4 regions of the Paenibacillus sp. FSL H3-0310 genome follow, and region 2 is predicted to be linked to each of the others. Evidence: riboswitches for the same ligand, from Rfam matches in the RefSeq annotation. Region 2 holds a riboswitch; each other region holds the start of a gene.
What was found. A riboswitch is a leader RNA that binds a small molecule or an ion and turns the genes downstream of it on or off. The one in region 2 is predicted to bind thiamine pyrophosphate.
Positions count from the first base shown of each region.

Region 1: it holds a riboswitch for thiamine pyrophosphate, as region 2 does, so the genes downstream of both, MHH63_RS18545 (thiamine phosphate synthase) here and thiC (phosphomethylpyrimidine synthase ThiC) in region 2, are expected to answer to the same signal.
Region 3: it holds a riboswitch for thiamine pyrophosphate, as region 2 does, so the genes downstream of both, MHH63_RS15285 (ABC transporter ATP-binding protein) here and thiC (phosphomethylpyrimidine synthase ThiC) in region 2, are expected to answer to the same signal.
Region 4: it holds a riboswitch for thiamine pyrophosphate, as region 2 does, so the genes downstream of both, MHH63_RS22045 (ABC transporter substrate-binding protein) here and thiC (phosphomethylpyrimidine synthase ThiC) in region 2, are expected to answer to the same signal.

Region 1 covers NZ_JBBODC010000001.1:4,092,479-4,100,639, reverse strand. Annotated here, with positions in the region: gene MHH63_RS18555 (GDSL-type esterase/lipase family protein) at 1-1,906, shown strand, start outside; gene MHH63_RS18550 (SDR family oxidoreductase) at 2,144-3,016, shown strand; TPP riboswitch at 3,104-3,205, shown strand; gene MHH63_RS18545 (thiamine phosphate synthase) at 3,301-3,924, shown strand; gene thiS (sulfur carrier protein ThiS) at 3,963-4,166, shown strand; gene MHH63_RS18535 (thiazole synthase) at 4,222-4,989, shown strand; gene thiH (2-iminoacetate synthase ThiH) at 5,023-6,138, shown strand; gene yfbR (5'-deoxynucleotidase) at 6,220-6,825, opposite strand; gene MHH63_RS18520 (fumarate hydratase) at 6,928-8,161, shown strand, end outside.
Region 2 covers NZ_JBBODC010000001.1:115,956-124,116, reverse strand. Annotated here, with positions in the region: gene MHH63_RS00755 (phosphotransferase) at 63-1,049, opposite strand; gene thiC (phosphomethylpyrimidine synthase ThiC) at 1,135-2,877, opposite strand; TPP riboswitch at 2,980-3,089, opposite strand; gene MHH63_RS00745 (beta-galactosidase) at 3,161-5,212, opposite strand; gene MHH63_RS00740 (helix-turn-helix transcriptional regulator) at 5,383-6,216, shown strand; gene MHH63_RS00735 (hypothetical protein) at 6,272-6,796, opposite strand; gene MHH63_RS00730 (hypothetical protein) at 6,827-7,327, opposite strand; gene MHH63_RS00725 (helix-turn-helix domain-containing protein) at 7,685-8,161, opposite strand, start outside.
Region 3 covers NZ_JBBODC010000001.1:3,372,653-3,380,813, forward strand. Annotated here, with positions in the region: gene MHH63_RS15270 (amino acid ABC transporter ATP-binding protein) at 1-712, opposite strand, end outside; gene MHH63_RS15275 (amino acid ABC transporter permease) at 726-1,394, opposite strand; gene MHH63_RS15280 (amino acid ABC transporter substrate-binding protein) at 1,448-2,284, opposite strand; TPP riboswitch at 2,507-2,610, shown strand; gene MHH63_RS15285 (ABC transporter ATP-binding protein) at 2,809-3,504, shown strand; gene MHH63_RS15290 (ABC transporter permease) at 3,485-4,261, shown strand; gene MHH63_RS15295 (ABC transporter substrate-binding protein) at 4,258-5,295, shown strand; gene thiM (hydroxyethylthiazole kinase) at 5,337-6,131, shown strand; gene thiD (bifunctional hydroxymethylpyrimidine kinase/phosphomethylpyrimidine kinase) at 6,155-6,985, shown strand; gene thiE (thiamine phosphate synthase) at 6,975-7,631, shown strand; gene MHH63_RS15315 (pseudouridine synthase) at 7,612-8,161, opposite strand, start outside.
Region 4 covers NZ_JBBODC010000002.1:580,788-588,948, reverse strand. Annotated here, with positions in the region: gene MHH63_RS22055 (ABC transporter permease) at 1-94, opposite strand, end outside; gene MHH63_RS22050 (thiamine-binding protein) at 91-384, opposite strand; gene MHH63_RS22045 (ABC transporter substrate-binding protein) at 463-1,512, opposite strand; TPP riboswitch at 1,674-1,784, opposite strand; gene MHH63_RS22040 (hypothetical protein) at 1,943-3,394, opposite strand; gene MHH63_RS22035 (MFS transporter) at 3,467-4,687, opposite strand; gene MHH63_RS22030 (pyridoxamine 5'-phosphate oxidase family protein) at 4,848-5,267, shown strand; gene MHH63_RS22025 (response regulator transcription factor) at 5,387-6,061, shown strand; gene MHH63_RS22020 (HAMP domain-containing sensor histidine kinase) at 6,058-7,485, shown strand; gene MHH63_RS22015 (ABC transporter ATP-binding protein) at 7,556-8,161, shown strand, end outside.

The DNA.
Region 1 (8,161 bases), 4.0 Mb from region 2:
TGCACAATTGTATGACTCATCTTTAGGTTATGGTTTTGTTCAAGAGACCAACGCTTTACCCGCCAGAGAAGTGCACACCGACTCAATTACATCCGATGGAACAGGTTTTTTCATCACAGAACCTATTTTTTTTGCTGAACCTAAATCTGAGAAAGATAATTATAACAACTACGGAATGGCGTTTCGAATGGATGCTCCCCCTGGAACCTACAACGTATATGTAAAAACGACTTCTGACGCAGAGGATGGGATCGTGTCAGTATCAGGAATGCAGACCAGCCGCTTGTTGAAAAGTGGACATTGGGACGCTGCAAAGCTTGTACCCGTCAAGCATACGGCTGTAGCCAAAGGGAAAGAGTGGACTTATACGTATGTAAACGGCCGTGACCATATAGATATTGAGATCGAACCGAACAAAGTGAACACAGCTGTGGGGATTGAGGAGATCATACTGGAACCGATTTTGACTCAGCATAGAGCGGCTGGAGCTCTTCCGAATTTATTTATACTTGGAGATTCCACGGTCAAGTCCTACACCTTCGACGAAGCACCAATGAGTGGTTGGGGCCAGATTATTGGCAGTATGTTTAATCAACATAAATTGAGTGTAACTAACTATTCCATGGGGGGACGCTCGTTTAAAAATGCCTATACAGAAGGACGACTGAACGACATTTTACTGAATGGCAGCATTGGGGATTATGTGTTTATTCAATTCGGACACAATGATGAGAGCGCAGATGAGTTCAGACGTTACGGCAGAGGTTCGACAGAAGCAATGTATGAAAATTACCTTAAAGAAGTCTATCTCCCTGCGATTCAAGCCCGGGGTATGATACCAGTACTGGTAACCCCAATGTCCAGAATTAAAGGGAATGCAAGTCCGGGATATATCTATGAAAATTCTTTTAAATCAAGAAAGTTTGTAGATATTCTTAAACGGGTCGCAGATGAATCTGGAGTTACACTTATTGACCTTAACTCGGAAAGTCTGAAATATTATAACGAGATCGGTGTAGAAGCAATAACAGCCCTCTTCATGTCTATTGAAGCCGGAGAAACGCCAGGCAAAACAAATGACGGAAGTTACGCTAACGGGCATCCTTCAAAGAAAGTCGATGGGACTCATTTTAAAGAAGCGCTCTCCAAACAATTTTCGCGGATGATTGTTACGGAGCTTGTAGAGAAAGGTGCTACTGGCGATTCTACTGCTGCCTCCATTACTCCTTACCTTAAAGGGAACGTTAAGCATGCGGCACTAACAGGGAACTGGGGTAAGATTTTTCCGGAAATAACGAATGATACGACGACCGGGGAAGCTGCATATTACCGTAATCAAATTGAGAAATTAATCCAGCTGGGAGTAATGGGCAAAGACCGTCAAGGGAATTTTAATCCGGATACGGAGATGACAGTTGCTGAATTCACACGCAGTATTTCTAAGTTAATGAAAGTGGAAAGATCAGATCTTGCCTATTATCCGAAAGGTAAGCTGTCACGTGAAACGATGGGTGCTATTCTCTATGACGTTTACCAAATAAAGTTTGCTAATAAACCTAAGTACATGACTGATTATAACGGCACAGCAGTAGTGCCAGGAGATCCTGGCTATGATTCGAATTTGGAGCCAGGAGCTAGAGGTGCGATGTACTATCCTCTTGTATCCTGGACGCAGCTTGTTGATACAGCGGACATTTCTCCTTATTTAATTTCAAAAGTAAAAAGTGCATATGAATTAGGACTCATTAGATCTGAAATGGGGATTGCCAGAGGCGAAATGGTCAATGGGACAGAACTAGAACCTAAAGCTATAGTGACCCGGGAGAAAGCGGCCAAAGCTCTGTACTTTATGTGGGTGCTGGAACATGAAGTGAATGCAGAAAATCATGTTTCTTCTCTAAAATAGTCAGGGTGAACAATTCAAGGCACAGCAGCGATGCTGTGTCTATTTGTATGCAGTGAATTCCTCTCCAGTTACAGCAGTATATCTCTCACGGTTGTTTATATCTACTTTCATTGTGGTAAGTAAGATTCGTAAAGCGATTTAAGAAAATGACAAACCCAGCGTATAAACGTGCATAGTTGTGCCATCCTAAGACGATCAGTTAACTATCAATTTGCTTAACGAGAGGAGATAGGGAAGATGTCAGGCAACAATAAACAAGCTACAAAAACCTTACCCCCACAGGAGCAGCATCATCAGCCAGGGATTGAGAGTGAAATGACGCCGCTGCCCAAATACGAGCCGGCAAATTATAAAGCAGCAGGTAAACTGCAAGACAAGGCGGCGTTAATTACCGGTGGAGACAGCGGAATTGGGCGTGCAGTTGCTGTGCTTTTTGCTAAAGAAGGCGCTGATGTGGTCATTTCATATCTTAATGAACACTCAGATGCAGAGGAAACTAAACGTCAGGTCGAGCAGGAAGGCCGCAAATGTATCCTAATTCCAGGTGATATCGGTGACGAGAAATTCTGTAAGGATCTTATTAAACAGACGGTGGAGGGCTTAGGAAAGCTTGATATTCTCATCAATAACGCGGCAGAGCAACATCCGCAAGCTAAGATCGAGGATATTACTTCCGAGCAGCTTGAGCGTACTTTCCGTACGAATATATTTGCGATGTTCTATTTAACAAAAGCAGCTATGCCTCATTTAAAAGCAGGATCTACCATTATAAATACAACTTCAATTACCGCTTATCGCGGAAGCCCGCAGCTGCTGGACTATTCATCAACTAAAGGAGCTATTCTTAGCTTCACACGATCCTTGTCCACGAATCTGGCAGAGAAGGGCATACGGGTAAACGGTGTTGCACCAGGTCCAATCTGGACACCGCTGATTCCCTCTACCTTTGATGCAAAACAGGTTAGCGAGTTTGGAGGTACACAGCCTATGAAACGGCCTGGACAACCAGAAGAGCTGGCACCAGCCTATGTATATCTGGCCTCTGACGATTCCAGTTATGTGACTGGACAGGTTATTCATGTAAATGGTGGCGAGGTAGTAAACGGTTAGATCAGTACAGCTAATGTGAATAAATGGGTGTATTTCAATAAAAAAATATGTTACTATAAACCACGTTAGCATTTTAAAATTGTATATTTATGTCACTAGGGGTGCCGATTGGCTGAGACGGAATGGATTTCCGGACCCTTTGAACCTGATCTGGTTAAGACCAGCGTAGGGAAGTGGAGAACGAATTTCTGTTGTCGGGCTATTTGTAGTGCCGTCTATATACAGATTCTGACTGCCTTCCTTACGGGGGGCAGTTTTTTTGTTTTTTACTGACCTACAGGGAAGTGAGAGAGGAGATCGTGATGTTGCAAGCTGAGATCCATCTAATATCAGACGGCAAGCTACAACTGAGACATTTTGTTGAACTAGCTGTCACGGTGCAGACATGGGTCGATTATATTCACCTGAGAGATAAGCAATGTCCTGCATGCGAACTGCTCGCTGCGGCACAGCAGCTGTTGGCTGCCGGTATGCCCGCTACCAAACTGATAATCAACGACCGGATAGATGTAGCATTGGCAGCTGGTGCCGCGGGGGTTCAGTTGGCTTGGCACAGTCTGAGTCCGGTTACAGCCCGGCGAATTGCACCTCAGCTTCGGCTGGGGAGATCGGTTCATTCTCCGGAAGAAGCGGCGAATGCCTCAGAGCAGGGAGCTGATTATTGCTTGTTTGGTCATGTATTTCCCTCGGATAGCAAGTTAGGGCTGCCCGCACGTGGGTTAGAGCTGCTTGCAGAAACGGTGAAGACCAGCTCTATTCCTGTAATTGCGATTGGCGGAATTAGCCCCGCTAATGCGGCGCAGATCATCAGGAAAGGTGCGGCAGGAGTTGCTGTGATGTCCGGTATTTGCGGAGCGGATGATCCTTATGAGGCCGCCAAAGCTATTCATAAGGCGGTTCATTCATAGCCTGGAGGTAACAGCATGGGCGAAGGGGGTGATTCAGAATGAAGCTGTTGATTAACGGGAAATCCGCAGAGTGTTCTGGTGGTATTCAAACTATAGCTGATTTGATCAGTCTTCCTGAGTGGTCGGGTCGTCTGATGATCATTGAGCTGAATGGAGAAATTGTCAGTAAGGAGAATTATGAAAGTACTGCTCTGAGCGAGGATGATCGTTTGGAACTGGTGCACTTTGTTGGTGGGGGTTGAGATGGAGCGGTATAGAATTTTGAGAAATTTATACGAACCAAAGGGAGGTAATTTCATGCATGACCCGTTACATATTGGCGGCATCGAATTAACCAGTAGATTATTTATCGGAACCGGAAAATATAGCCGGAATACGTTGATCCCCGAAGTGATCGCAAGCTCTGGTTCTCAGGTGATTACTGTAGCGCTTCGCCGAGTGGACCCGCAAGGTGGAGCAGAAAATATCATGAACCACATTCCCGGCCACATGACTCTTCTGCCTAATACCTCAGGAGCGCGTACAGCGGAAGAGGCAGTCCGTATTGCAAGATTAGCAAGAGCTGCGGGACTGGGGAACTGGGTCAAGATCGAAGTGATCAATGATCAGAAATACCTGCTTCCAGATAATCTGGAGACCATACGAGCTACAGAGATTTTAGCAGCGGAGGGTTTTGTAGTATTGCCATATATGAGTCCGGACCTTTCGGCTGCTTTACGTCTGAGAGATGCCGGTGCTGCTGCTGTGATGCCGCTTGGTGCGCCGATCGGGACGAATCGCGGCCTGCGCACTAAGGAGCTTGTGCGTATTCTTATTGAAGAAGTGAATTTGCCGATTATTGTAGACGCCGGGATTGGCAAGCCCTCGGAAGCGGCGGAAGCAATGGAGATGGGGGCCGCTGCTGTTCTGCTTAATACGGCTATTGCAACGGCACGTAATCCGCTCGTCATGGCGGAAGCGTTCCGCGAGGCGATATCCGCTGGCCGCAAAGCTTATTTGGCAGGACTCGGTCCTGTAGAAGAAGTTGCTTTTGCTTCGTCACCGTTGACTGGATTTTTGAACTGAATTTGATAGGTCACGAAAGGAGGGAAGATTAGCATGAGCTTTTTTGACACACTGGCCCGCTTGGAGCAGTATCCTTATGAGCAACTGTGGAAGGAGTTCCGGGAGGATGACGTTAAGCGGGCGCTTGGAAAAGACAAGCTGAACGAAAATGATTTGCTGGCATTGCTCTCTCCGGCAGCAACGCCGCTGCTAGAGGAGATGGCGTTGGCTGCACAGCGACTGACCCGTGCACATTTTGGTTATTCGATGCAGCTGTTCACACCGATGTATCTTGCGGATTTTTGTGTGAATCATTGTACCTACTGCAGCTTCAGCTCCATTTATGATTTTCCGCGCAAAAAGCTGTCCTTGGAGGAGGTTCGCAGGGAGGCTGAGAAGATTGCAGCTACAGGTCTGCGGCATATCCTCATTTTGACTGGTGAATCGCGCCGGGAGAATCCTGTCTCATATATTAAGGATTGCGTAGATGTACTCAGGGAATTTTTTTCCTCTGTCAGTATTGAGATAAATCCTCTATCAACTGCAGAATATAAAGAGCTTCTTCAAGCAGGGGTGGATGGATTAACACTATACCAAGAGGTGTACCACCAGGAGACTTACAGAAAGCTGCATGTTAAAGGGCCTAAAAGAAACTACCGGAATCGCCTGGATGCACCTGAACGCGGCTGTCAGGCAGGTTTTCGTTCTGTGAATATTGGTACGTTGCTCGGGATGTATGATTGGCGGCAAGAAGCATTCCAAAGTGCCATGCATGCCCGCTATTTGCAGGATCGGTATCCAGATTGCGAGATCAGTCTGTCACCTCCGCGGTTTCGGCCTTATTTAGGGGAATTTAACCCGGAGTGTGATGTTACCGACCGATCGCTAGTGCAGATTATTTTGGCATACCGGTTATTTTTACCCCGTTCGGGCATTACTTTATCTACACGAGAGCCTGCCTCTCTACGCGATCATTTAATTCATCTAGGAATAACTAAGATGTCAGCCGGGGTCACTACTGAGGTGGGCGGTCACACTAATGCAGGGGGAACTCCGCAATTCGAAATATCCGATGGCCGTAGTGTGCAGGAGATTACGGAAATGCTATATACGAAGGGTTTGCAGCCCATTTTTAAAGACTGGGATATCCTGACCGAATCAACAACGTAACGCTTGTATTATCAATTATTAATCACTAATGGACCCCTGCGAGATTCATGCGGAGGTCCATTTTTTTTGTATAGAGGGTGTTTAGTTTCCGGCAGAGAGCTCATCGAGAGACATTTCGAAACTCGGTGCCATATGAGTCAGAAAATAATCCACTTCCTGCAGGTCAAGCCCACGAAGTTTTGCTGCTGTCTGCTCCTTCGCGGCGGCAAATTCTCGGTTTCCTGCAGCAACTTCCCATACGCATTTCAAATAAGCATCCAGCCGATCAGCGGCTTTCACATAGCTGTGCAGCAGAATGTCTTCCGAATCGGGAGGGCTGTCTTCCGGTCGTATAAGCTGAGTGTAGATGCTTTTCAGCTCTGATGGAATCATTCCAGTTAAGCGATCAGCCGCAACTTTCTCCATTTCGCGGAAGCTGGTGAGCAAGCGAGGATTGTTGTATTTTACCGGCGTGGCGATGTCACCTGTGAACACTTCGCTGGCATCATGGAACAGAGCTATGGTTGCTGCTCGTTCCGCGTTTAGTGAACGTCCAAAATGAACATTACCGATGGAACAGAGCATATGTGTGAGCAATGCAACATGAAAAGAATGCTCAGCGACGTTCTCCGGTGCGGTGCTGCGCATCAAGCTCCAGCGCTGAATATACTGAAGACGATATAGATAGGCAGAAAAATGGTAGCTCAATTTTAAAGTAACCCCTTTCATGCGGTGCTAGGTATGATATTATTATACTAATTGTATCAAACTTTAGATAACCTGGAACTGCCGAGAGGAGCTTGAATGAAGATGCAGCATTTTGAAGACAGTATTTATAACCTTATCGTAGAAACTTCCACGAATTTGCCGGGAGATGTACGCCGGGCAGTTGCAAAAGGTCGCGCGCTGGAAGACAGGGCTACCCGGTCCGGTCTTGCTTTAACCACGATTGCGCAAAATATCGGAATGGCTGAGCAGCAAGTGTCTCCGATCTGTCAGGATACGGGAATGCCTACATTTATCATTCACACCCCTGTGGGAATCAATCAGATTGAGATGAAAAAAGATATTCATAATGCCATTGTACGAGCGACCAAGAATGGTAAACTTCGTCCCAATTCTGTAGATTCATTAACAGGTGAGAATAGCGGAGATAACTTGGGTGCAGGCACACCAGTCATTCATTTCGAACAATGGGAAGAGGATAAAATAGACGTTAGACTTATTCTGAAGGGTGGAGGCTGCGAGAATAAAAATATTCAATACAGTCTCCCGGCAGAATTAGAAGGACTCGGCAAAGCGGGTCGGGATCTTGACGGAATCCGTAAATGTATTTTACACGCGGTATATCAGGCGCAGGGACAAGGATGTAGTGCCGGTTTTATTGGCGTGGGTATCGGCGGTGACCGTACGACTGGCTACGAGCTGGCTAAGAAGCAGCTGTTCCGCAAAGTGGAGGATGTTAATCCAATAGAAGACCTTAGTAAGCTGGAAGACTATATTATGGAGAATGCTAACAAGCTTGGAATTGGCACGATGGGCTTTGGTGGTGAAGTATCGCTGCTGGGCTGTAAGGTTGGCGTAATGAATCGTCTGCCAGCTAGCTTTTTCGTATCCGTTGCTTATAACTGTTGGGCCTTCCGCCGCCAAGGGGTGCTGGTTGATCCATCCACAGGCAATATAGAGGATTGGTTGTATGAGAGTGGTACAGGGATATCTGTAGATGATGAAGGGGCACATGAATCTGAAGCAGTAGTTGCTGAGGGAGCTAACAGCCCGGCCTCTGAGTCGCGGGAAGTACGTCTTACAACGCCGATAAGTGAAGAGGATATCCGTAGTCTGCGTGTTGGAGACGTGGTTATTTTATCCGGTGAAATGCATACAGGCCGTGATGCTTTGCACAAATATTTAATGGATCATGAGTCTCCGGTAGATCTGGAAGGGGCTGTGATTTATCATTGTGGTCCTGTGATGATGAAAGATGAGGAAGGCTGGCATGTAAAAGCTGCGGGCCCAACTACGAGCATTCGTGAAGAGCCTTATC
Region 2 (8,161 bases):
ATTATAGGCGCCAAACTTTTGCTGGTCAATGCATCTTTTAGGCTATAATTCAATCGTTTTCACTATAAGTTCCCTAAGATACCAGGTAAATTGTTCAGGTTCTTAGCCAGCCAATTCATTTCTTTTGCAAAACGTTTTGGAGGTACACTATGTTTGTCCATCGCGGCATTAATCCACCACGGGCTTTCCATATACCACAACAACTGCAATGATTTTGTTAAATACCCCTGCTCCACCGTTCGTTCCTCACGATATCCGTCAATAAATGCTGAAGCTAGTGCTCCATCTAAATCTTCATCTAAAGCACATGACATCACTGCTCGCGCTACATCAAGCTGCGGATAATCATATTTGAACCGATCAAAATCTAGAATTGCAGACAATTGGCTATCTTGAAATAAAAGATTATCAACCCATAAATCACGATGTGCCCATCCAGCTACAAGTCCTTCGAATATTTCCGGATCTATTTCTTCAGTCGCTCTCAGTTGTATCTCTAGGTCAGTGATGAGTGAAGTTTTGCCCATTTCCTTTGATTGTTGTAGGAGTACATTCCAATGTTCTAAACGTTCCTCAGGGCTTTGGGGAATAAATTGTGGGGTTCTTTTCAAACTAAGGGTCCCATCATTTAATAAACGATGCATTTTACCTGTGGCACGACCCAAATCAAACATTTGAAGGATGTTAATTTTGCCCGGCTCTATGACACGCCCTTCACAATATTCCATAACCATAAACGTCTCTCCCATATCTGATTCCAGTAAAACTTTATGGTTATAAGCCAACAATTCGGGACATGGGAGTCCCTGTAGATACAATCTTTTCTGTTGAGAAAAGGCGAAGCTCAGCTCTTCTGGGTTATACAATTTATATCTTTTTTTGTTGTATTGTTTAAGTAGAAATGGTCCTGAATCCGTTATGATTTTCCATTTAAGATTTAACCAGCCACGTTTTATTGGGGTAGCATGAAGGACTTTCAATCCAAAAAAATGATAGAAACTATTACTTAAATCCTCTAAAATGGCTTCCTCTGAACGAATCGCTTCCAATTCATCAACTCCTATCTATTCAAAGTATAAAAGAAGAAGCCGCCAATGACGACTTCTTTTAGATATTTCTTTTTAGCAGAAAAAGTTATCTATAAATGAGGCTCCCGCCTTGGAGAAACTCTTGCGCCTTCTCTTGCATTCCTGATTCAATTCTCGTCGTATTCCGGATATTATGAGAGATCTTCATACTGCAAAATTTCGGCCCGCACATGGAACAGAAATGAGCTGTTTTAGCGCCTTCCGCAGGCAATGTCTCATCATGATATTCGAGCGCTCGCTCAGGATCTAACGATAAATGAAATTGATCACGCCAACGAAATTCAAAACGGGCTTTCGAAAGAGCATTATCCCGGTCTTGTGCTCCTTTATGCCCTTTCGCCAAATCTGCGGCATGAGCCGCTATTTTATAAGTAATGACCCCTATACGTACATCTTCCTTATTAGGCAGGCCAAGATGTTCCTTCGGAGTTACGTAACATAACATAGCTGTACCGAACCAACCAATCATCGCTGCACCTATAGCAGAGGTAATATGATCATAACCAGGCGCAATATCTGTAGTCAGTGGACCTAATGTATAAAAAGGGGCTTCGTTACAGGTTTCAATTTGCTTATCCATATTCTCTTTAATCAAGTGCATCGGCACATGTCCTGGACCCTCTACCATCACCTGTACATCATGACTCCAAGCTATAGCTGTTAATTCACCTAACGTCTCTAACTCGGCAAATTGTGCTTCATCATTCGCATCAGCAATCGAACCCGGACGTAATCCATCGCCTAGGGAAAAAGAAACATCGTACAGCTTCATGACTTCACATATCTCTTCAAAATGTGTATATAAAAAGTTCTCTTGATGATGCGCAAGACACCATGCCGCCATGATGGAGCCACCTCTTGAAACAATGCCTGTCATACGTTGTACCGTCAACGGGATATAACGAAGCAGAACCCCCGCATGAATGGTAAAATAATCAACCCCTTGCTCCGCTTGCTCAATGAGCGTATCACGGTACACTTCCCATGTTAAATCTTCCGCTTTCCCATTCACTTTTTCCAACGCTTGATAGATAGGCACCGTTCCAATAGGAACAGGAGAATTACGGATGATCCACTCGCGTGTCGTATGGATGTTTTTACCTGTGGAGAGATCCATTATATTATCTGCACCCCAGCGGGTGGCCCATCTCATCTTCTCTACCTCTTCTTCTATGGATGAGGATACTGCGGAATTTCCTATATTGGCATTGATCTTCACTAAAAAATTGCGTCCAATAATCATTGGTTCACTCTCTGGATGATTGATATTCGCTGGAATGATGGCGCGGCCGCGGGCTACTTCATCTCTTACAAATTCCGGTGTCACATTCTCACGAATCGCAACGTATTCCATTTCCGAAGTAATAATCCCTTTGCGTGCATAATGCATTTGAGAGACATTACGCCCCTTTTTCGCTCGCAAAGGTTTTCTATGGAGCGCTGGAAACACTTCCGCCACAGCTTTTCCCGTTGCATTCCCGTTATCTTCAGGCTTCACGGTTCTTCCTTCGTACGCTTCTGCATCCCCTCGTTCCTCAATCCAGCTTAGACGATTGGGCTCTAACCCCTGACGAATATCAGTATGAATATTAGCATCCGTGTAAGCCCCGCTTGTGTCATAGACATGAATTGGGGCATTCTCCTCTTCGCCGTCTATGCCCGCAGTTGGACTAAGTGAGATCTCCCGCATAGGCACCTGAATATCAGGCCGTGAACCCTTTACATACACTTTTTGACTTGCTGGAAAAGCTGATAGATTGATTGGATCGTTGTTCAATTCGCTTGTCATCTCAATCCCTCCTATAAGGTGATTTGATCAAGCGGAGACGGTCTACTCCCCACACATAGAAAAGGCCACATCTGTATAAGATGCGGCCTTAGAGTAGACAAATAGAAATAGAGCTCCATTTCCTCCGCTGGCATTATCCAGATCAGGTTTGACGGTCGATAGTTATAACTATCCTCTCAGCCTGGTTCCACCAAGCTCCCGTGACTATATAATTGCTACTTCAAAGTATAACCGAAAAGAGAGAATTATCCAAATCTACTCAAATGTGAGATCAATGTATACGTTAGTTTAACACCAATACCCCAAATCCTTCCAGAATCACCTCGCCCGACAATGTTGTGCCGCTCAGTAAATCTGTTTTGGTCTCACGAAGATGGATCGTGACAGGAGTCTCACTATAATTAAGCAAAAAAGCATAACTGGAAGAAGCTCCGGTACGGACTTGCAGCTCTACCTCTTCTGGGAGCTCCAGCCAATCTGCTGGCGATTGTAGATCAATTAAATTTATGATCTCAGCCGCTGCCTGTTCATTAAATACGGCTCCGTAATACCAAACCTCACCCTTGCCGCGACGATTTTTAGTTACCGCCGGTTTTCCCGCATAATAATCAGAGGCGTAAACCGCCATCACTTCAACCGAAGCTTCCTCTATTTTGAGAATATCATTAAAGTCATCTGCTCCTGTAACGACTTCGGTCACGCCCGACCAGCTAATTGTTGTTGGCTGACGACTGCCCTTAACCATTGTGAATTCTTCAACTGTGATCCCGCATAGATCCTTAGCAGCACCTGGGAAAGGACGCATATAACATTGACCGCGCTCATCCTTATAGCCGGTTCTACAGCCGAAGATCAGTTTGCCGCCTTGCTGAACATATTCATCCAGCAGTGCTGCTGTCTCATCTGTCATAATCGCTGGGTGAGGATAGATAAGCACGTCGTACCTTGCAAGCTCCTCCAGCGTTGTTTTTTTGCGTAAATAGAGTACGTCATTCGGGATATGCTTCCGCTGAAGCGCCTTGTACCACTCCTTATTGCTCTTCCACATAAACGGGCCATGCCAAACATCGTATTCTCCATCCCACTCATTGTCATAATCACGTACAATAGCAATGTTAGCCTGATTACGAGTACCGACAAACGCATGACCTGCTGCTGCCAGCTCCTGACCGATCTGCCCCGCTTCCCGCACTCTCCGGTTAGGCTGATTATGATAGTCATTGATTCCATGCCAATAAATTTCATTGCCCATCGTAGCTGTCCGCCAGCGGAAATATAACACCATATCTGCTCCATGAGCGATCGACTGATAAGTCCATAACCGCATCTGACCCGGCTTTGGAGAAGGCATATCCATCCGGTTCACCCAGCCACCCGGGCCCGACTGCTGCTCCATAATACAGAAATTCGGGGATATCGAACGAACAACAGATAACGACAGTCCCCAGCCTCTATCATTCAGCGGATTCCGCTCATTCGGGTCATAAAAAATAGTAGAGAACTGAGGATAGGAATCATAGCTGAAGAAATCCAACAGTTCATCCGTCATTTCATGGCTATCGAGATGCCCGAACAGACCGTTCGTGGTTACCCACTGCTTAGGGGCAAGTTTACGGATGATATCCGCTTGGTTTTTGGCAAAAGAAATTGTATTGTCCGAAATAAACCGTTTTTCATCCAATGCCTGATGAGGATTGGGTTGCTTCGGTACTGGAGTCGGACGTGGAAGATAGACCTGAGACCAGTCACTATAGCTTTGATTCCAAAAAACAGCTCCCCAAGCCTCGTTCAAATGCTCAAGTGTAACATATTTCTGCTGTAGCCATTCCCGGAAAGCCTTATGGTCACTCTCCGAATAAAATTCACTGATCTCACAGTTGAGCTCATTATCAATTTGCCAGCCAACTACACCCGGATGATTGCCGTAATGTTCAGCCATTTGTTCTGCAATACGTGCACACAGTTCCCGGTATTTAGGACTGCTGTAATTATAATGACGGCGCATGCCATGCTGAAGTGTAACACCTTCGTAGGTTACATTTAAAACTTCGGGATACTTATCAGTCAACCAAGCTGGAGGCGTCGCCGTCGGAGTACCAAGTACAACCTGAAGACCATATTTATGTGCTAGATCAATCGCCCGATCAAAGAGCCCGAACTGAAACTGCCCTTCTGCCGGTTCAAAAATAGACCAAGCAAACTCCCCCATCCGAATGATCGTAAAGCCGAGTTCACGCATCCGGCGATAATCGTCCTCCCACATGTTTTCTGGCCAGTGCTCCGGATAATAACAGACGCCAAGCTCGAATTTTTCAGTTGCGACAGGTTTCTTCATCATTACCTCCAAAGTATTAAAAATATGCTTTCAATATTATATAATTCTATTGTAGTATCAATGATAAGAGGTCTTATATAACAAAATATTGCTATCATATAACAATCTTGCGTTCATTGCCTTAATCCAACTTGCGCTCTGTTGCGCTACAGAAATGGGTGCTGCCAAACATGAAGAAACAATGGTATTTGCCGACACCGGCTTTTTCAAAATATGTCTGTTATCCTGAATTTTTGGGACATTACACTCACTTTCCACAACATACAGAGAGAAGAAGCGAAGGGTTTCTGGGGAGTTATAACCTGCATTTGATCTTTGGTGGGGAGGGTTATGTATTCCATGAGGGCGAACGTATTCCGATGAGTAGAGGACGAGGTTTTCTGTACCCCAAAGGGGCTTATCAGCAATACGGCTCTGACCCAGGCGAGCCTTGGGATGTCCGCTGGGTTCATTTTAACACTGAAATTGTCCTTCCCTTATTAGAAGAAGTGGACCAGTCTCGTGCATACCTGTTCACTTTTGATTTGGATGCTAAGCTGGACGAACTATTCGAGGAAATGTATATACTAAGCGCTTCCTACGTGACCCGTAGCGAGCCAAGACTATCTGCTCTGCTGTATGAGCTTCTAGTAAAATTGCTGCAGAACTCCGAGCCGCTTCACGGCTCAGTACCGCACGAGGTTAGGCAGTCCATCCGCAGTGCTGCAGATATCATCCATGTCGAATGTGCCAGCCCTTGGTCTCTGGAATCGATGGCAAGATTGACCGGGTACAGCAGCTATCATTTTCTAAGGCTGTTCCGGGTGGTTATGGGTAAAACACCTAACCGTTATTTAACCGATTGTCGGCTGGCTAAAGCCAAGCTTTTACTGGTGTCCACAGGACTCTCCATTGCTCAGGTTGCTACTCAGTCCGGTTTTGCCCAGTCCAGCTATTTCATTAAAGTGTTCAGAAGGTTTGAAGGCATGTCTCCTGTGAAGTACCGGCAGGCTTTTGGGGCGTAGAGGATCTTCCTTCAGTCCGTAGAGATTCAATCTTAGTCTCTTGGATTTATCACCCTTAAAGATCATCCTTAAGAGAAATTTCACTCTCAATATCTAGACTTATTGTTTCGGAATGAAGCTCCCCTTCATTATCATTCCATGTAATAGATAAAGTGGTATTTTCATAATTTTGTCTATTTTTATTTAATTCGTCATATAAATATGGACCAGTTATAGACCCGATATCAGTGTTACTTAATATTGAAACGGGTCCATCCGTTGACCTAGCTTCATTTACAAGAACTGTTTCATCCTTATTATTATTGTTTTTTTCATTGACTTCATACTTATAATAGCTACTATTCACTAAAGCGCTTGGGTCTCCCTTGAACACTAACTTCCCGTGTCCTCGTAAAATTTTGTTAGATGAAATTATTACTTTGTAATCTAAAACATCCCATGTATCCCCTGTACCCTTAAGCGTATATACTTGAACACCAGTGTTTAAATTTGTTTCGACCTCTTTATTGAAATATAAATAACTCCATATCGCATTCGAAATAATAACCACAGCTACAAGTACTAGGATTAGTTTTTTCATATCTGCTCCTTTATAAATACTCCCCAGCCATTATTTATATCTTAAATTCCACTCCTTAGACCATTTCGGGAAAGCTTCTCCGGTCAATTCTTCGAGTGTATTCCCATCAATGGTATAAACCCAGCCCATATGTAATTCAGCGAAATCAGGAAAACTATAGCCTCCTATCACTTCATCGTCTGCTTCTAGCAGAAAAATCAGGGTTTGTTTTTTTGTATTATCCTTCTCATTATCTAAGGGGTGGTTTTTAACGATGAACTTACTTGTAGTTATTTCCTTGCCTATATAATTGATTGGATCAACACTTTGAACACTCCAATATTGTATGTATGGCATTTCCGTCAGCAGTTTTTTATCTAATAAATATTCAGAAACAATTCCTTCATTACTAATGATCAGATAGCCCATATCGGTAATAAATTGTTCAGCTTTGCTATATTCTTTTTTTGAATTATCGCTAATTTGCTCCTTACTACATCCCAATAAAAAGATTAAGAATAACGGAACTATGATTGCCCTTAATTTGTTCATAGGTTCCTCTCCTTGGAGTGTTTATTATCTCCTTAATAGTCTCATAGATTAATCTTATTGTATGAATTTAGTATCATCAAACTCTTTAGCGTCTTATAGGCTCTCCATTCCACGCTGCTCTTCTAATTATTATACCGTCTGACTTCATAAAATAAGTTTTAAACTGACCCTAGAAATTGAAACAGCGACAGCAATGGACGAGAAAATAAAGTCCTAAACTGTCGCTGTTTCATTGAACTAAAGTTCCCCATTACATAATATTCCTTAACTTATTTGCTTTCTTAATCAGGATTCGTTACATATTGTTAACAATAGACATCTGTCAAATATTATACATTGATTTAAGAGCCTAACTTATTATTCTGCCAACTTCTTTTTTATTTTACTCCAAAAGCCGTCATTCCTTCGATTAATATGCTTCTCATTGTAGATCAGCAGACTATAGGAGGACAACAAAGTAGATGTTCTAATAATTACATATGTGCCTATAGCAATCAAAATGACGCAAATAGGATAATAAGGGATTAACACGCCTTTGGAGATCCCCTTTCTCTCTAGCAAAAAGCCCATTCCACCTACCGCCAACATGCCAGCACCCACAATGATCACAGTTGCGTACCTACTCTTCAATCTATTCAAACGTTCTGTTAATTGCTTCACATAACCTTGATCCAGCATAAGAGCCTCTTTATCCAGCACATGGTACCTTTCCTCGTCTTTCAGTATGGCGGACACAAGAACAACGACACCCGCTGCCGCCAACAAAATGATAATAAGAAAAGAATAAATGACTTGTTCCTTCCGAAGCATCAAATACGGCAAAAAAGACATAAT
Region 3 (8,161 bases), 3.3 Mb from region 2:
CCCGGGGATTCTTCGGATGCTCCAGCACTTCTTGCGGAGTTCCTTGCTCTAAGATATGACCGCCATCCATCAAAATGATCCGGTCCGCTACATCGGCGGCAAATTTCATCTCGTGGGTCACAATCACCATAGTCATACCTTCTGCTGCTAATTGTTTGATGACCTTAAGCACTTCCCCTACCAGCTCGGGGTCGAGCGCCGAAGTGGGCTCATCAAACAACAGCACTTCTGGATCTACTGCCATAGCCCGGGCGATGGCCACTCTCTGCTGCTGTCCACCTGACAGCTGATGTGGATAGTTATCAGCTTTATCAGCCAAACCCACCTTAGCCAGCAGTTGAAGGCCCCGCTTACGCGCTTCTTCCTTGGTTCGTTTCAAGACAGTTACCTGTCCCTCCATCACATTGCCTAGCGCAGTCATATGCGGAAATAAATTATACGATTGAAAGACCATCCCTGTTTTCTGCCGAAGAGCTAATACGGAATTCTGAGGAATTTTCTTATGATCTGTAAAATTGATGGTGATATCCCCGAGTGACAGGCTGCCTTGATCCGGGATTTCCAACAGATTAAAACAGCGCAGCAGTGTAGTCTTTCCGGAGCCGGATGGCCCAATAATGACAAGTACCTTTCCATGCTCCATTTTCAGATCAATACCCTTTAACACTTGGAGTGCGCCGAAGGATTTATGCAAATTAATGATTTCAATCACAAGTATCTCTCCTTTAGGTCGCAGAGTAACGATCGAGTCGTTTCTCCAAGTAATTTTGCAGCGCCGACAGCACAGAACAGAACACTAAATAAAACAATCCTGCTTCGGAGTATACCAGCAGAGGCTCATAAGTGGTAGAGGCTACCTGCTGAGCAGTTCTAAACATCTCCGTATAGGTGATGATCGCTGCAAGCGATGTATCTTTGACCAAGCTAATAAAAGAATTGGATAACGGCGGTACAGAAACGCGTGCAGCTTGTGGCAGAATTACGCGGCGCAGAGCCTGCCCACGAGTCATCCCGACTGAGAAGGCAGCTTCCCACTGGCCTTTATGTATCGACAGGATAGCAGCGCGTACGATTTCCGATGAATAAGCCCCTACGCTAAGGGTAAATCCAATGGTGGCGGCAATGAAAGGGTCGAGTACAATACCAACAGCCGGCAAACCATAAAATATAATAAATAGCTGCACTAACAACGGGGTTCCCCGAATGACCCATACATAAAAACGGGCGATTAGCTTCGGAATTACCCACGGTGAAAGACGTGCCAACGCGGTTAGGATCGCCAAAATCAATCCAAGCACAAAGGAAAGTAGAGCCAACGGAATGGTAAAAGCCACCCCGGCTTTAAGCAGGGGTAGCAGTGTATCTAAGAAAATTTGTATTTTGCGGTCATCCATTATTCAGACATCCTTTTTAGCTTCTAGGCTTAATTAGCCTTGCTAGCCTTGTATTATTTTGAAACGTCAGCTCCAAAGTATTTCTCGGAAATTTTCAAGTACGTTCCATCACTTTTCATCTCTTTAATCGCATCACTGACCGCATTCACCAGCTCATCATTGCCTTTCAGGAATACCGCAGCACTTTGTGAGCCTTCAGGAATCTCATCAACCACTTTAATTTTTGCATCTGGTTTTTGTTTTTTCAGATCCAGATAAGACAAGCCATCATTCACAGTTGCATCAATACGTCCCGAAGTCAGCAGATCCATCGCTTGATTGAAACCGTCCGTAGCTACGATTTCAGCACCGTTCTCACGAGCGATGTCGGATAAGTTACTGGTCAGGGATTGTCCGGCTTTTTTACCCTTTAGATCAGCAAAGGTCTTAATATCCTCATTGTTTTCGCTCACGATCAATACTGCCTTGGATACAATATAGGGTTCAGAGAAATCATATTTCACTTTGCGATCTTCGTTAATGGAAACTTCATTAAAAATGACATCAAACCGTTTCGCATCCATCCCAGCAAAAATACCATCCCACTGAGTTTCAAAAAATTCAGCTTCAACACCTAAACGTTTGGCTACTTCTTCGGCAATTTCCACGTCAAAACCCGTCAATTTCCCCGCAGTGTCATGATAAGTAAAAGGTGCATAAGTCCCTTCTGTACCTATCCGCAATTTGCCGCTGGCCTTCACAGCCTCCAAACTGTTTTGCGCTGAAGATGCTGCTCCACCATTCGTTCCAGCTGTTGGTTCAGCAGCCGTATTGGTATTCGAATTATTGCCGCAAGCCGCTACAAGGACCACGGTTAACGCCAATATAATAGTTAAACTCCATTTTTTCATTATTAAATCCCCTCTCTCTATCCGGTTTTTTTCCGGTAAATTGAATAGTACACTGCCATCACATGATCGTCAATACTTTTTTCCGATTATATACATCGGAATTGTAATATTAACTAGATTTCTACTTATATCTTACCCAATCTTGGATTAATCCTTCACTTCTTTCTCTCTTTACTTCTCAGAAAGATATGGTATATTTATAAACAAATTAATATGGACCTGTTATTTCACTAGGGGAGTCGGCCGACTGAGACGGAGCTTCAAGCTCCGGACCCTTGGAACCTGATCTGGATCATACCAGCGGAGGGAAGTGGAGCAGAATTTTCATCAAGCATGTTAAGTGTTATTATGCAGAATGAACTTTTTGACCCATTCATTTCCTCTGGAAATGGATGGGTCTTTATTTGTTTAGGCGCTCCACAAAAATATTAGGAGGTTAGATCATCACGACCATTTTATCTATTCAAGGCCTAACCTACTCTTTTCCGGAAACTGAACAACCCCCTGTATTCGCAAATCTATCCATGGATATCAGGCAAGGGGAATTCGTCTCCGTAGTAGGTGCTAGCGGATGCGGGAAAAGCACATTTTTCAAAACGGTTGCCGGTTTACTCGAACCTACTCATGGAAAAATAAAACTCCCTACGCTCCCCTCAACCGCTAGTCGTTTAGGTCAGATCGCTTATATGCCTCAGCAGGATTTATTGCTGCCTTGGAGAACAGTGCTCGATAACTGCCTTTTGCCCTGGGAGATCAAGCCCAGATTTAGTAAACAGAAAACGATCACTCAGATTCGGGAAATGTTGGCCCGCTTCGGCTTAACAGATGTAGAGAAGGCTTATCCCCATGAACTTTCGGGAGGTATGAAACAGCGAGTAGCATTTCTGCGCACCTTAGTGGCTGGAGGCGGAAGTGGTCTTATGCTGCTGGATGAGCCCTTTGGCGCTCTCGATGCCATGACCAAACGTGAGATACACCGTTGGCTGTTGGAGTTATGGGGTGAACTGAATCAGACGATTATGCTCATCACTCATGATCTGGAAGAAGCCCTATTGCTCAGTGACCGGATTTATTTATTATCTGGCGGTGCGCACAGCGAATTACAGGAGATCATTGTCGATCTACCAAAACCAAGACATTATAAGATGAACTATGAACCCCGGTTTATAGCACTACGGGCAGAGTTGGAGCGAAGATTGCATGCAACCTATACCTTTTAAAAAACATCTAGACAACTATGGTCCCTTCCTTCTTCTGGTACTGCTCATTCTTGTAATCTGGGAGTCAGCTGTTCGCCTTCACTTGATTCCAGCCTTTATTCTCCCTGCACCTTCATCTATTGGCATCGCATTGATCGAGCAAAGGCAATTGTTATTCGGACAACATTTATTAGCGACGTTGCAGGAGATACTGGTAGGTTTTGTCCTTTCTGTGGTTTGTGGTGTATTGCTGGGTATTGGAATGTTCCTGTTTCGCCCCGTAGAAAAGGCCATCTATCCCTTCCTTATCATTAGCCAGACGGTCCCATTAATTGCGCTATCGCCCATTTTTATTATGTGGTTCGGATATTCGCTGTGGAGCAAAGTGGCTGTGGTGTTTTTGACGGCTTTTTTTCCAGTCGTAGTGAGTACATTTGATGGACTTCGTACAAGTGGCCAGACCTACAAGGACTTATTATTAACATTTGGTGCAAACCGCTGGCAGCTGCTTGTCAAAACCCAAATTCCACTGGCGCTGCCTGCTTTTTTCTCTGGCTTAAAGCTGTCCATTGTATACTGCGTCATCGGAGCTACTATCGGGGAATGGCTCGGCGGCAGTAAAGGACTCGGTTACTTCAGCCGCAGAATGGCCGGAAATATGCAGAGCGATGAAATGTTCGCGGCTGTATTTCTGCTGTCCGCGCTTGGTGTTGTACTTTTTCTGGCGATAGCTTTACTCGAACAATTATTTTTAAAGAAAAGAGGATCTAACCAATGAATCATTTAAAATCCCCACAACGAGGACTTATTTCTGTATTTCTAGTATGCACACTTTTGCTCTTAAGCAGCTGCGGGAAGGCAGACAAGCTAAATAGCAACTCCCAAACCGGTTCCTCCAACACCGAAAATAAGCAGTCACACAAGCTGACGATTATGCTTGATTGGTATCCCAATGCCGTTCATTCCTTTCTATACGCTGCGCAACAGCAAGGTTTTTTCCAAGAGGAAGGTTTGGATGTCGAGATCAAAATGCCTGCGGACAGCAATGACGCCCTAAAGCTTGTAGCAGCAAATCAAATTGATCTAGCGCTCAGCTATCAGCCTCAGGTACTTATGGCACGCGGCGAGAAAATTCCTGTACGTTCGATTGCAGCTATCGTGCGGCATCCACTGAATCATCTGATGGTTCCTCAGGCAGGCAGTATTCATAGTCCCAAAGAGCTCGCAGGAAAACAAATCGGCTATTCCTCCATTCCGCTCTATGAAGCAATGATTCGGACAATGATCCAGAGTGATGGAGGCGATCCTTCATCCGCCAAGCTAATTGACGTAGGTTTTGACCTTATCCCTGCGATCTCTACAGGACAAGTGGACGCAATAATGGGCGGGTTCATCAACCATGAACAACTGATCCTTGAAAAAGAGGGACATCCGGTCACCTCGCTTAATCCAACGGATTACGGAGTACCTGACTATTATGAGCTTGTGCTGGTGGCCAGCGAACAAGGATTGCAAAATTCTGAAGCCTACTTTAAAAAATTTCTAAATGCCATAACAAAAGGACAGGAATTTGTGGAGCAGAATCCTGAACAAGCCCTGGATTTACTGGTTGCACATGAAGATGCAACTTCACCGCTCGACAAGGAGATTGAGAAAAAAAGTCTTGAGATTCTACTGCCACTGATGAATGCTGGCGATCAATCTTTTGGTTATCAAGACCCGACATCTTGGGAAAAGGTTCAGCAGTGGTTATCCACCAACGATCTTCTACCAGAAGATATTAAAGCACAAGAAGCTTTTATCAATCTGTAACGTTTAGTTGGTTATTCATTCAAGCTTGAGGAGGAATTATGATGAGTTACTTAGCCAAAGTACGGGAATCCAACCCCTTGATCCACAACATCACTAATATTGTAGTAGCCAATTTCTCAGCCAACGGTCTGTTGGCGCTGGGTGCCTCTCCCTTTATGGCGGATGCCCACGAAGAAGTGATCGACATCGCCGCTATGTCGTCTGCTGTAGTTCTAAATATAGGCACACTCAATGACTACGCCATTCAATCTATGTTGCTCGCTGGTAAATCCGCTAATAAACACGGGGTTCCCCTAGTGCTTGACCCGGTAGGTGCAGGCGCAACTTCTTATCGGACCGCTGTCACTCAAAAGCTAGTGAATGAGATGCAAATCACCGCACTGCGGGGGAATGTAGCTGAAGTCGCTAATGTCATTGGAGAGAGTTGGTCCATTAAAGGGGTGGATGCTGGCGAAGGTGAAGGCGATGTAGTCCTTTTGGCTGAAGCTGCTGCGAGGAAGTTAAGCTGTGTGGTCATCATAACTGGAAAAGACGATGTGATCACGAATGGAAAAAACACTTATATTGCCAGCAACGGTCACCCTATTCTCACGAAAGTTACAGGAACTGGCTGCTTGCTCAGCGCTGTTGTGGGTGCATTTCTCGCGGTAAGTGGAGGTGCCTCGTTGGAGGCCGCAGTGGAAGCCCTCTCCTTCTATGGAGTAGCCGCTGAAATCGCCGCTGAATTAACAACTGGTCAAGGGCCGGGAAGCTTTCAGGTTGAGTTTCTAAATCAACTGACATGGGTCACGCCAGAAGTCTTCCTAGAAAGATCTAGCATCAAACAGCTCAGTTAATGACCCTCAAAGGAGTGAAATCGATGATTATATCCAAAGCTCTAACCATTGCCGGCTCCGATAGCGGCGGTGGTGCTGGCATTCAGGCCGATCTAAAAACCTTTCAGGAGCTTTCTGTCTATGGCATGTCCATCCTTACAGCTGTGACAGCGCAGAATACGCTGGGTGTCCAAGGGGTTTATCCAGTGACTCTGGAAGCTATAAATCAGCAGCTTGATTCTATAGGACTTGACCTGCAACCAGATGCCGTAAAGACCGGGATGTTATTTAACAGCGACATCATCCGCATTGTGGCAGATAAAATTAAGTATTACGGCTGGTCTAATCTTGTAATTGATCCTGTGATGGTCGCTAAAGGAGGGTCCACACTGCTGCTGCAGGAGGCGGTTCAATCCTTAATCAGCCATCTGCTGCCCTTAGCATTGGTGACGACACCCAATATTCCCGAAGCCGAAATGATCACAAAGATGACGATCTCCACCATAGAAGAACGCAAAAAAGCAGCCAAAATCATTCATGGCATGGGCTCCAAATATGTAGTGCTAAAAGGGGGACATGATACCTCAACCACAGCCGTAACCGATCTTCTATATGATGGTCACGAATATACCTTATTGGAGAGTAGCCGGATTCAGACCAGACATACGCATGGTACAGGCTGCACCTATTCAGCAGCAGTTACCGCCGAGCTAGCCAAAGGCAAATCCGTAGCTGAGTCCATTCAAACTGCCAAAGCATTTATACAAGCGGCGATTGAGGACGAGCTGGGCATAGGGGCTGGGCATGGACCAACCAATCATTTTGCTTATCAAAACAGACTGCGGGGGATAAACAGTGCAACGAATGAACAGTGAACATCTGCGAGATCTATTAAAAGTCTATTTCATAATGGGCAGCGTAAATTGCCGTAAAGCTCCCGTTAAGGTGCTGCAGGAAGCGGTAGCTGGGGGCATAACCATGTTTCAATTCCGTGAAAAGGGTACCGGATCCTTAAGCGATAAGGCACGACTTAATCTTGGCAGACGACTTCAAAAGATCTGTCATGCCAATGGCGTGCCCTTTATCGTGAATGACGACATTGATTTAGCGATCGCGCTTGATGCGGACGGAATTCATGTAGGACAGGAGGATACACCTGCATTGGCGATCCGCCAGCTACTTGGAGAGAATAAAATCATTGGTGTATCCGCTCACTCCTTCGCTGAAGCTCAGCAGGCGATTGCCGATGGAGCCGACTATCTGGGCGTGGGTCCCATCTATCCTACGTCATCCAAGGAGGATGCCAAAGCTGTTCAAGGCACTGCGATGATTGAAGAACTAAGAAATAAAGGCATTACCATCCCATTGGTTGGCATTGGGGGAATCACGCTGCAAAATTTTGCACCAGTATTAACAGCTGGTGCGGATGGGATTTCTGTTATCTCAGCGATTGCCGGAGCTGAAGATATTACCACAACTGCCAGAGGCTTTGTTGACAAAGTCAGTTTAAGCGGGACATAAGCTCATACAGCTCTTCACTGCTTAAATGCCGCCATTGTCCCAGCTCCAAGCCGTCTAATGTAATATTCATAATTCTTATGCGCTCCAGCTTTAGTACTCTATATCCTAACTCCTTGCACATTCTGCGTATTTGCAGATTGAGACCTTGAGTTAGGATAATTCTAAACTGACATTCTGTAATCCGATAGACCTCACAAGGTTTCGTTGTGACTCCAAGAATGTTCACGCCGCTAGACATCGCTTGTAAGAATTCTGACGTAACCGGTTTGTCTACATGAACTACATATTCTTTTTCATGCCCATTCTCGGAACGCATCATTTTATTTACGATCTCTCCATCGTTGGTTAACAAAATGAGGCCTTCCGAGTTTTTATCTAATCTGCCGATCGCAAAGATCCGTGAAGGATACCCTACAAAATCAATAATGTTCCCAGCCACATGTGGGGCTGCTGTACAGGTAATGCCTATCGGCTTATTCAAAGCGAGATACACTGGCTCCCCTTTACTGCTTGTTATCGGCTCCCCATCG
Region 4 (8,161 bases), on a different contig from region 2:
CAATATGAAATACAGATACAGATAGCTGCCATACGGTTAAAAAGAAGACGACCGCCACAAGGGGCGGCCATATTAGCTTCCAGGTCGATCTCACGGCCGATATTTCTCCGTCAGTTTATCCATGCTGATTCCGTTAGGATTATGAGCGATTTTGATCTGCGAAATTACGCTTGGACTGCCTGCTTCGATCAACGCCTCCTGCATCTGACGCACAACCTCCAGCAGCTCGCTAAGCTCACCTTCCATTGTGGTTTCCAGCGGATTCACTTGATGTTTAACACCGGATTTCTGAATGACCTCAATCGCTTTATCTACGTATGGGATGGAATCCTCGTTGTTCGGAGTTTTTGGAATTACTTGAATGCTTAGTAGGGTGTTAGCCACAATAATCAATCCTCTCATTTTATAAGGTAAGTTCAAAAAGCCAACTTTGATAACGAAGTAATTCATTACAATTGTTGTTTACTCCGCCGGTAAAAAATCATTACTGAATGCACTAGCAGCATCCAGCGGTTTATCCAGCAACTTCAGATCATACATCCAGTCGCCGTAATTTTGCCAGACCTCGGTTTTTTGCTCGCCCCAGCGGGCAGCATCGTCCTTGTATTTTGGGCTAAGCCATTTTTGGCTAGCTAGGACAAGGTCGGCGTCCAGGTCAGGAACGGCCTTCGATAACATACCGGCAGCCTCTTCCGGATGATCTATGGCATATTGATAACCTTTTGATGTGGCTTTCATGAAGGCCTTCACCAGATCAGGATGATCTGCAATTTGCTTCTCACTCGTCGTCAGCACAGGCGTGTAATAATCGAGCTGCGGCGCATAATCCTTTAAGTACAGCATATCCAATGGCTCGCCACGCAACTCAGCCTCAACACCAGTCCAAGCGTAGAAAATCCAGGCGAAATCAATGTCACGTTTGACGGCGGTAAAATAATCAGCTTCACCGATACTGATCAGCTTCACCTTTTTCACATCGCCACCTTCAGGATCCATGATAGCTTTCATGGCTGCTTCTTCGGCCGGTGAGCCCCAGCCTCCGTAGGTTTTACCTTCAAAATCCTTTGGTGATTTAATATTGCGATCTACTGGAGCAGCGAATCCCGACGTATTATGCTGAATAATAGCTGCTATCGAGACAAGGGGCACGCCTTGTAGACGGGCTAGCGTTAATCCTTCTTGGGCGCTGATGCCAAATGCGGCTTCGCCAGAAGTAACCATAGTATCAGAACCCGCTGCGCCTGGCTGAACGATCTCGACGTCCAGACCTTCTTCAGCGTAGTAACCAAGATCCTTAGCTACGTATAGACCGGTATGATTTGTGTTCGGTGTCCAGTCGAGTGCGACTTTAACTTTGGTGAGCTCTTTTGGAGCATCCGTCCCAGCCGAAGCAGTTGGATCAGTAGCATTTGCTTTGTTTCCGGCTGTATTCCCATTGTTGCTGCCGCATCCGGCAATGGCAAGAATGAGTACACAGGTGAGGCACAACGTAAGTGCTTTTTTAAGGTGCATGTCTTCTTCTCTCCTTTAAGGTTACAAGAATCCCGTCTTCACAACATGAACCGTAAGTTGTAGTATGTACGTTTTTCTACATCTTTTAGTGATCTTACAAAAAAAGCGCCCCGAGTGATCGGGACGCTGGCTTGGCGCAAGGTTAGTTAAGGTCACAGGGACCAGAACCAATTGGCGATTCCTACGCTGGCATTATCCAGATCAGGTATAAGGGTCAGTATCTTGTGGGATACAATCTCAGCCGGCCAATTCCAGCACCCCTGGTTCTATGAAGTTAACGGGTATTTCTATGTGCAATATAAGTAAGCATAAGTTTTGTACCCATACTTTATATCTTATATTTCTCGCATACGGTGTATTATAGACGGCTGTACTCGGAATGTCTAGTAGTGCACTCCTGAATTTTTCCAATCCAGTAGTTTCTTTTTTGCTAGTCTAGATCTTTATATTTCTTGCGGTGACGCCGTTTAAGCTCACTAACCAGCGCCCCTAGCGTGAGGACAACGCTGATCAGAATCCCGCTCATGATCACGAACAGGGCAAGAAATTCAAAGGGAGAATAACCAATCATTTTACTCCATTGAATCTTTCCATCCAGATCGTCAATGACCTGATTCATGCCGTAAATCCCGCTTACTACCGTAAATACAGTGAGAATCATCAGCAGATTATCCCGTCGCTTGGACTGAAACTTATCCTGATACTGAAACAGGTCATTTAAGGTTTCTTTCACTTCCTCGAACAAAGCATCGTTTCCGTATACTTTACGCAGCTGAAGAAATATCTCCCTGCCCTGCGACTGGGAAATCAACTCCAAGAAGTAGAACTTTGCCGAGAACTTATTGATGGAGTAGATTAGATTGTCTATTTCCTCATAATCATGATTAATCCGAAGTCGGGAGTGCATATTGGCGAGCTTTAGCAGAACGATTTTGTGGAAAATATTGAGTAAAAATCCGTAATAATATTGCCCGTACATCTGGTTGGCTAGACTAACAGCAATCTCTTGTTCAGCGCGGGTCATGCAGCAAAAGGTCTGCTCATTCATCATATAATACGTGTCTGGACCCCAGCGATTATAGGAGTGTTCATGACAATAGTTCGCAATATACGCTGGATCGCTGGCACTGGCATAGGGCTTTCCGTTCAGATTAATTCCATCAAGCTGTGAGGCACGATAGCGCAGATTTACACTAATCTCATCAGAGCTTTCTTCATTCTGAAAGCCATAAAAAGCTTGCACCTGCATTCTTTCATCTACGAAAAAAGGAAGGGTCTCGAAATAAGCCCCATTGATATCCGATTGATCCAGATATGGCTCCAGTCCATCCACCAAATTTCGGAAGACAAAATCCTCTACCATCTCATAGGTCTGTTCCCCGCAATGAATATAAGTGTAATCATCCTGTATGAAGGTATTCTCTAGCGCACGGAAACGATCCGCGAATTCTAGGGCAATACTAAAGGGAATTGAATCCCCCTCCAGCTGGACACGTATCGTCACGAATCCAAGCTGAAAAGGACATATGAATATATCCGTCGAGAGAATTTTGAAAAATATAGATTGCTGCGGAATCTCCAGAATGCAGTCGAGATTATTTACTCTGGAAAAACGGCGAAACGAGTCGGCATCCTTCCTGCGTGGAAAAAGGACATGTGCAGCAAACGGTAAATAGGTGCGCTCCATACGTTCATGGGAAACACAGTAGCCATCTCCGTAATAGGCAGCTTCAAGCTCTTTATTATCCAGAAAAAAACGTGTGAAGCCGTCGTCCTGTAATTGCTGGATAAGCTGCTTAGAATCGCCCTTTTTTATAGAAAAGGGAAATATAAACTGCATGAGCGCAGTATGTAACAAAGGCTCAGTTGAAGACTCATTCATTCATCGTCCATCCTTGTGCTCAGAATATGCTTATAGATCACATTACCCTAAAAGGATAACGTTGATACTGTTCTAAATACGGGAACTCTTTCCTTTCAACGCTTGCATGGACTGGAACCTCCATGCGGCAATGCTTAGCAGAAACAAGAAGGCGGCAAAAGCGGCCAGTAATCCGGCTGTTTGTGCCACTTCTAAATGGTCCATAGACCAGCCCATAAACAGAGGTAGCAAAGCACCGCCAACACCTCCGGAAGCAATCATAATGCTGGGTGTTGACTCTTCGGTGCCAGGCAGCATTTTGCTGGAGTAGACTAAAGCAATGGAGAAAATACCGGACATAAACAGCCCCAGCAGCAGAATTACAATGAAAGCAGCCATTCGATTGTCAGTGAACGGAAAGAGTGCCAGCAGTAACAAGGTTAGTAAACAGCTGCTGAGAATGTACACGCGATAAGATATTTTTTCGGCAATTACACCCGCAAACAATCTTCCTGTAGACATCGCCAGCCAAAAGAAAGTGACTGTCAGTGCTGCGGCAGACTCCGTCATCCCTAGCTTGGCAATAAAGATAGCCGGCATAAAGTTGACTAAACTCATCTCTGTGCCTACATAAAGAAAAAAGAAAACGATGAAGATCCCTAACAGAATCCATTGCTTACCTTTATACGGAAATTTTTTGTTAGAACGTGAGCTTGAGGATTGCGAATTGTCTGCTCCTTGGACAGAGGCGCGTTCATCCAGCATTCGTTGTAGATTACCGAAATGCCCTCTTGTCCAGAGGATAAGAGAAATTAAGGAGAAGGCAGCGACGATTAGAAAGGCCAATCTCCACGCTCCGGCAGCAATGAGCGGACTGGCGATAAGCGGCATCACGAGTGCGCCTATCCCGAATAGCACTTCAAGCCGGCTCATTGCAATAGCAGTTCCTTCGGTTACAGCACCAATAATAATGGTGCCGATAACCGCTTCGATCATCCCGAAACCAAAACCTGCGGCAACAGCGATAACATACATCCAGCCCCAAGGCGGTAGAAAGGCGTAGGCAATTTCTGCAACTAGTAGAAGACTGGTGGCAATGAGGATGCCTCCACGTTTTCCGAAGCGGCGATTAAGCAGGGGAGAGACCAACACACCTGCTAAAAAACCAGCGAATTGACTAAAGATTAATTCACCGCCAGCACTATAATTTTGATCATAATGTTGCAGTAGAACGGGCAGAATAGATCCCAGCACAACATGTGCCAGACCGATAACGAAGTAGGAAAGACAGCCGATCCAAATCAGTTTTTTCACGAAGTAAGCTCCTTATCTTGAAGTAGTTTATGAGGTAAGGTCGGATTCAATGTGAACCTGAAGGGTACATTATAATAAGCACCATTGTTATGATAAATCCAAACGGTGAGCTTGGATATATAAACTTTTGTTTACATGCTTGAAGGGAGAGATTTACGTAATGGATAACAAACAACTGGAGCAACTCATTATTAAAGCATTGGATGACAACAAGTTCGGTTCCTTTGGTACGATCGAAGAAGGAAATAAGCCGAAAGTACGTTATATGGCCATTTTCCATGAGGGTTTGAAGATTTATTTGGCTACAAATCGCAAAACTCATAAAGTGGAGGAGTTATCCGATAATCCGAATGCTTTTGTACTGCTTGGCTATGAGGCAGGCGGAAGCAAAGATGTGCTGGAGATTGAAGCAACTGCTACCGTCTCTAAGGATGAAGGCTTGCGCTCCAAAGTATGGAATAAAGAGCTGGAGCCATGGTTTACAGGACCTGATGATCCTAATTATGTAATTCTGGAGCTTACTCCAACACGTATTGAGTATGTAGGCAGCAATAAAGAGCATGGAGTATGGCAGCCGTAAGCTATAGCGTTGAATTGATCAAACAGCCCTCCTATCCCATATGGGGTAGGAGGGCTGTTTGATGTGTTATAATGACTTCAACTTTTTAGGTATTCATATCGGGGAGGAGCTAAAGCTACATGAGCGTTACTCTGTTATATATTGAAGATGATCGTGAAATTGGCAGTGTAGTGTCTGCTGATTTAAGCGAAAGAGGATATAGTGTCCGCTGGTTACGGAGCGGCGAAGGAGCGATGGAAGAAGCCGGCGCCTGCCAACTGGCTATTCTCGATGTTATGCTACCAGGTCTGGACGGGTTTACGATCGGGCAACGTTTGAAACGTTCTTACCCTAAGCTGCCCATTTTGATGCTCTCCGCCCGGACCTCGATTGATGATAAGCTGCAAGGTTTGGAGTTCGCAGATGATTATTTGACCAAGCCTTTTCATCCGGATGAATTGGCCGCTCGAATCGAGGTGCTGCTCCGAAGGAATGGGGCATCTGTTCAGGATTCACTCACACTTAAACATCTAGTCGTATATGAAGGGGATAACCGCGTGATGAATGCTCAGACTCAGGAAGAAATCATGCTTACAGGTAAGCAATTTCAGATTTTTTCCTATTTGCTGCGTCATCTTAACCAAATTATGACGAAGGAGCAGATCTACGAGGCCGTGTGGGGTGAGGCTTATATCGAAGGGGATAAAACTCTGATGGTACATATTCGTTATTTGCGCGAAAAGCTGGAGCTTGATCCGGGTAATCCGGAAATTATCGAAACTGTCCGTGGGATCGGCTACCGGGTAAGAGCATGAGAGGATTAGAGCGCATTCGCAAGAAACGTAATTCCTCCTTGTTATCAGGGTATTTGCTAATTATCGTATCTGCACTGCTATTTATCCCTGTGGTCCTTCCGTTGTCTTTTGTTGGCTACAATATTCTTAACGAAGTGACCAAAGGTGCCCCGCCTGTAGATACATCCCTGTATTCGAATATTGCACCGCTGGAGACTATGTGGCATAAAGAGGCACTTCACTTAGAAAATGCTTCTTCGGAAGCCATAAATCAGCGGCTGATTGAATTGAGTCGAAAATACACCGAGGCTACTATGTTTTGGGTAGACGGGCAGGGAAAAACCCAGTTGATTCTCACGCCTGAAGAAGGGGATAAGGATAAGATTTACCCTGAAGTTCCTGATCAGTGGACTGCGGCTGAGGCTATTTCATTTATGAAAGAAAGTACGAATCGTGATCCTTTAGCCATCGTTGCTTTCGTGGGGGACAAAGTGGAGACAGACAAGGGATTTATGGTGATGCAAATTCCAAGCAAGCTGCTGAACAAAGGGGCTTATGGGGGATTAGGGGCTTGGGCTTGGTATAACTTTGTGTTATTTACCCTTTTTGGAGGGTTCGCTCTGGTTTCGTGGATGTTCTTTAGAAAAATTCGCAAACGGCTGCTGCAACTGCAAACCGCGATGACGATCACAGGCCCGGATAGAATGCCTAAGTCTATAGTGACAGGAAAACTGGACGAGATCGGTCGCTTGGAGGAAGCTTTTAATACGATGGTAACTAAACTGGATGAAAGCCGACGCAGGGAAATAGAAGAGGAAGAGTTGCGTAAGCGTCTAGTCTCGAATTTATCTCACGATTTACGCACACCCCTAACCGTCATTCGCAGCCATATCCATGTTATGACCAAAGAGGATCTGACCTCAAAAGGTAAGCAGTCCTTACAGCTTATGGATGAGCGTATTGCGGATCTTAGCGTCCTGATCGAGAATCTTTTATCTTACAATCTGCTCAATAGTGGACGGGTAACCTTAAAGCTGGAACGTAAAGATGTTTTACGCTTGTTACGGGAAAGTGCGGCTGCTTGGTACCCCGTATGGGAAAAAGAGGGCTTCGATATTGATATTAACCTGGAAGCCGAACCGCTATTCTGGAGGGTGGATGAGGTCTGGTTCCGCCGTATTCTCGATAATTTGTATCAAAACATTGTACGACATGCCAGCAGCGGGCATTATGTCGGGATCTCAACGGAGCAACGTAATGAACAACGTGCCATAATTATTGCGGATCATGGTCGAGGCATTCAGAGTCCATCCGATTACAAGGGGGCAGGTTTGGGATTGTCTATCGTCGATCTTTTGATGAAGCATATGGAGCTGGAATGGGTTGTGGAGAGCACAGGCAAAGGCACTTCTATTGTAATCTTTGATCCGCATCGTGAAATTTAAACAAAACTTAAACTTGGCACTTCCATGTTCTTAACCTTGGGACGTTATGCTGTATACCGAGGTGAAGAACATGGAAGAAACAGTGATTAAAACTAAGGATTTATTGAAAAAATATCGTGGCCGGGCTGCGGTAGAAAATTTGAATTTAAATATCCGTAAGGGAGAGATTTATGGTTTTCTGGGTCCAAACGGAGCTGGGAAAACTACAACAATCCGTATGCTGCTTGGCCTAATTACACCGACATCTGGAAAAATTGAAGTGTTCGGCCAGGATCTTCGGAAGAATAAGCTGCAAATTTTACGGAAGGTAGGGTCGCTTGTCGAATCCCCCTCGTATTATGGGCATCTGAGTGCTGTGGACAATCTCGAAGCGATCCGCCGCATTCTGGATGTTCCGAAGTCACGAATCGCTGAGGTGCTAGATATTGTTTCTCTAACCGGGGAAGAGAGACGTCCGGTCAAAGGGTTCTCCCTCGGGATGAAGCAGAGACTCGGTATCGCAGCTGCCTTGCTAGGGAATCCAGAGCTGCTTATTCTGGACGAGCCAACGAACGGACTCGACCCGTCAGGGATTCAGGAAATTCGTGGGCTTATCAAACGTTTGCCACAGGAGCAAGGAATTACGGTTGTAGTATCCAGTCACCTGCTTAGTGAAATTGAACAAATGGCAGATACC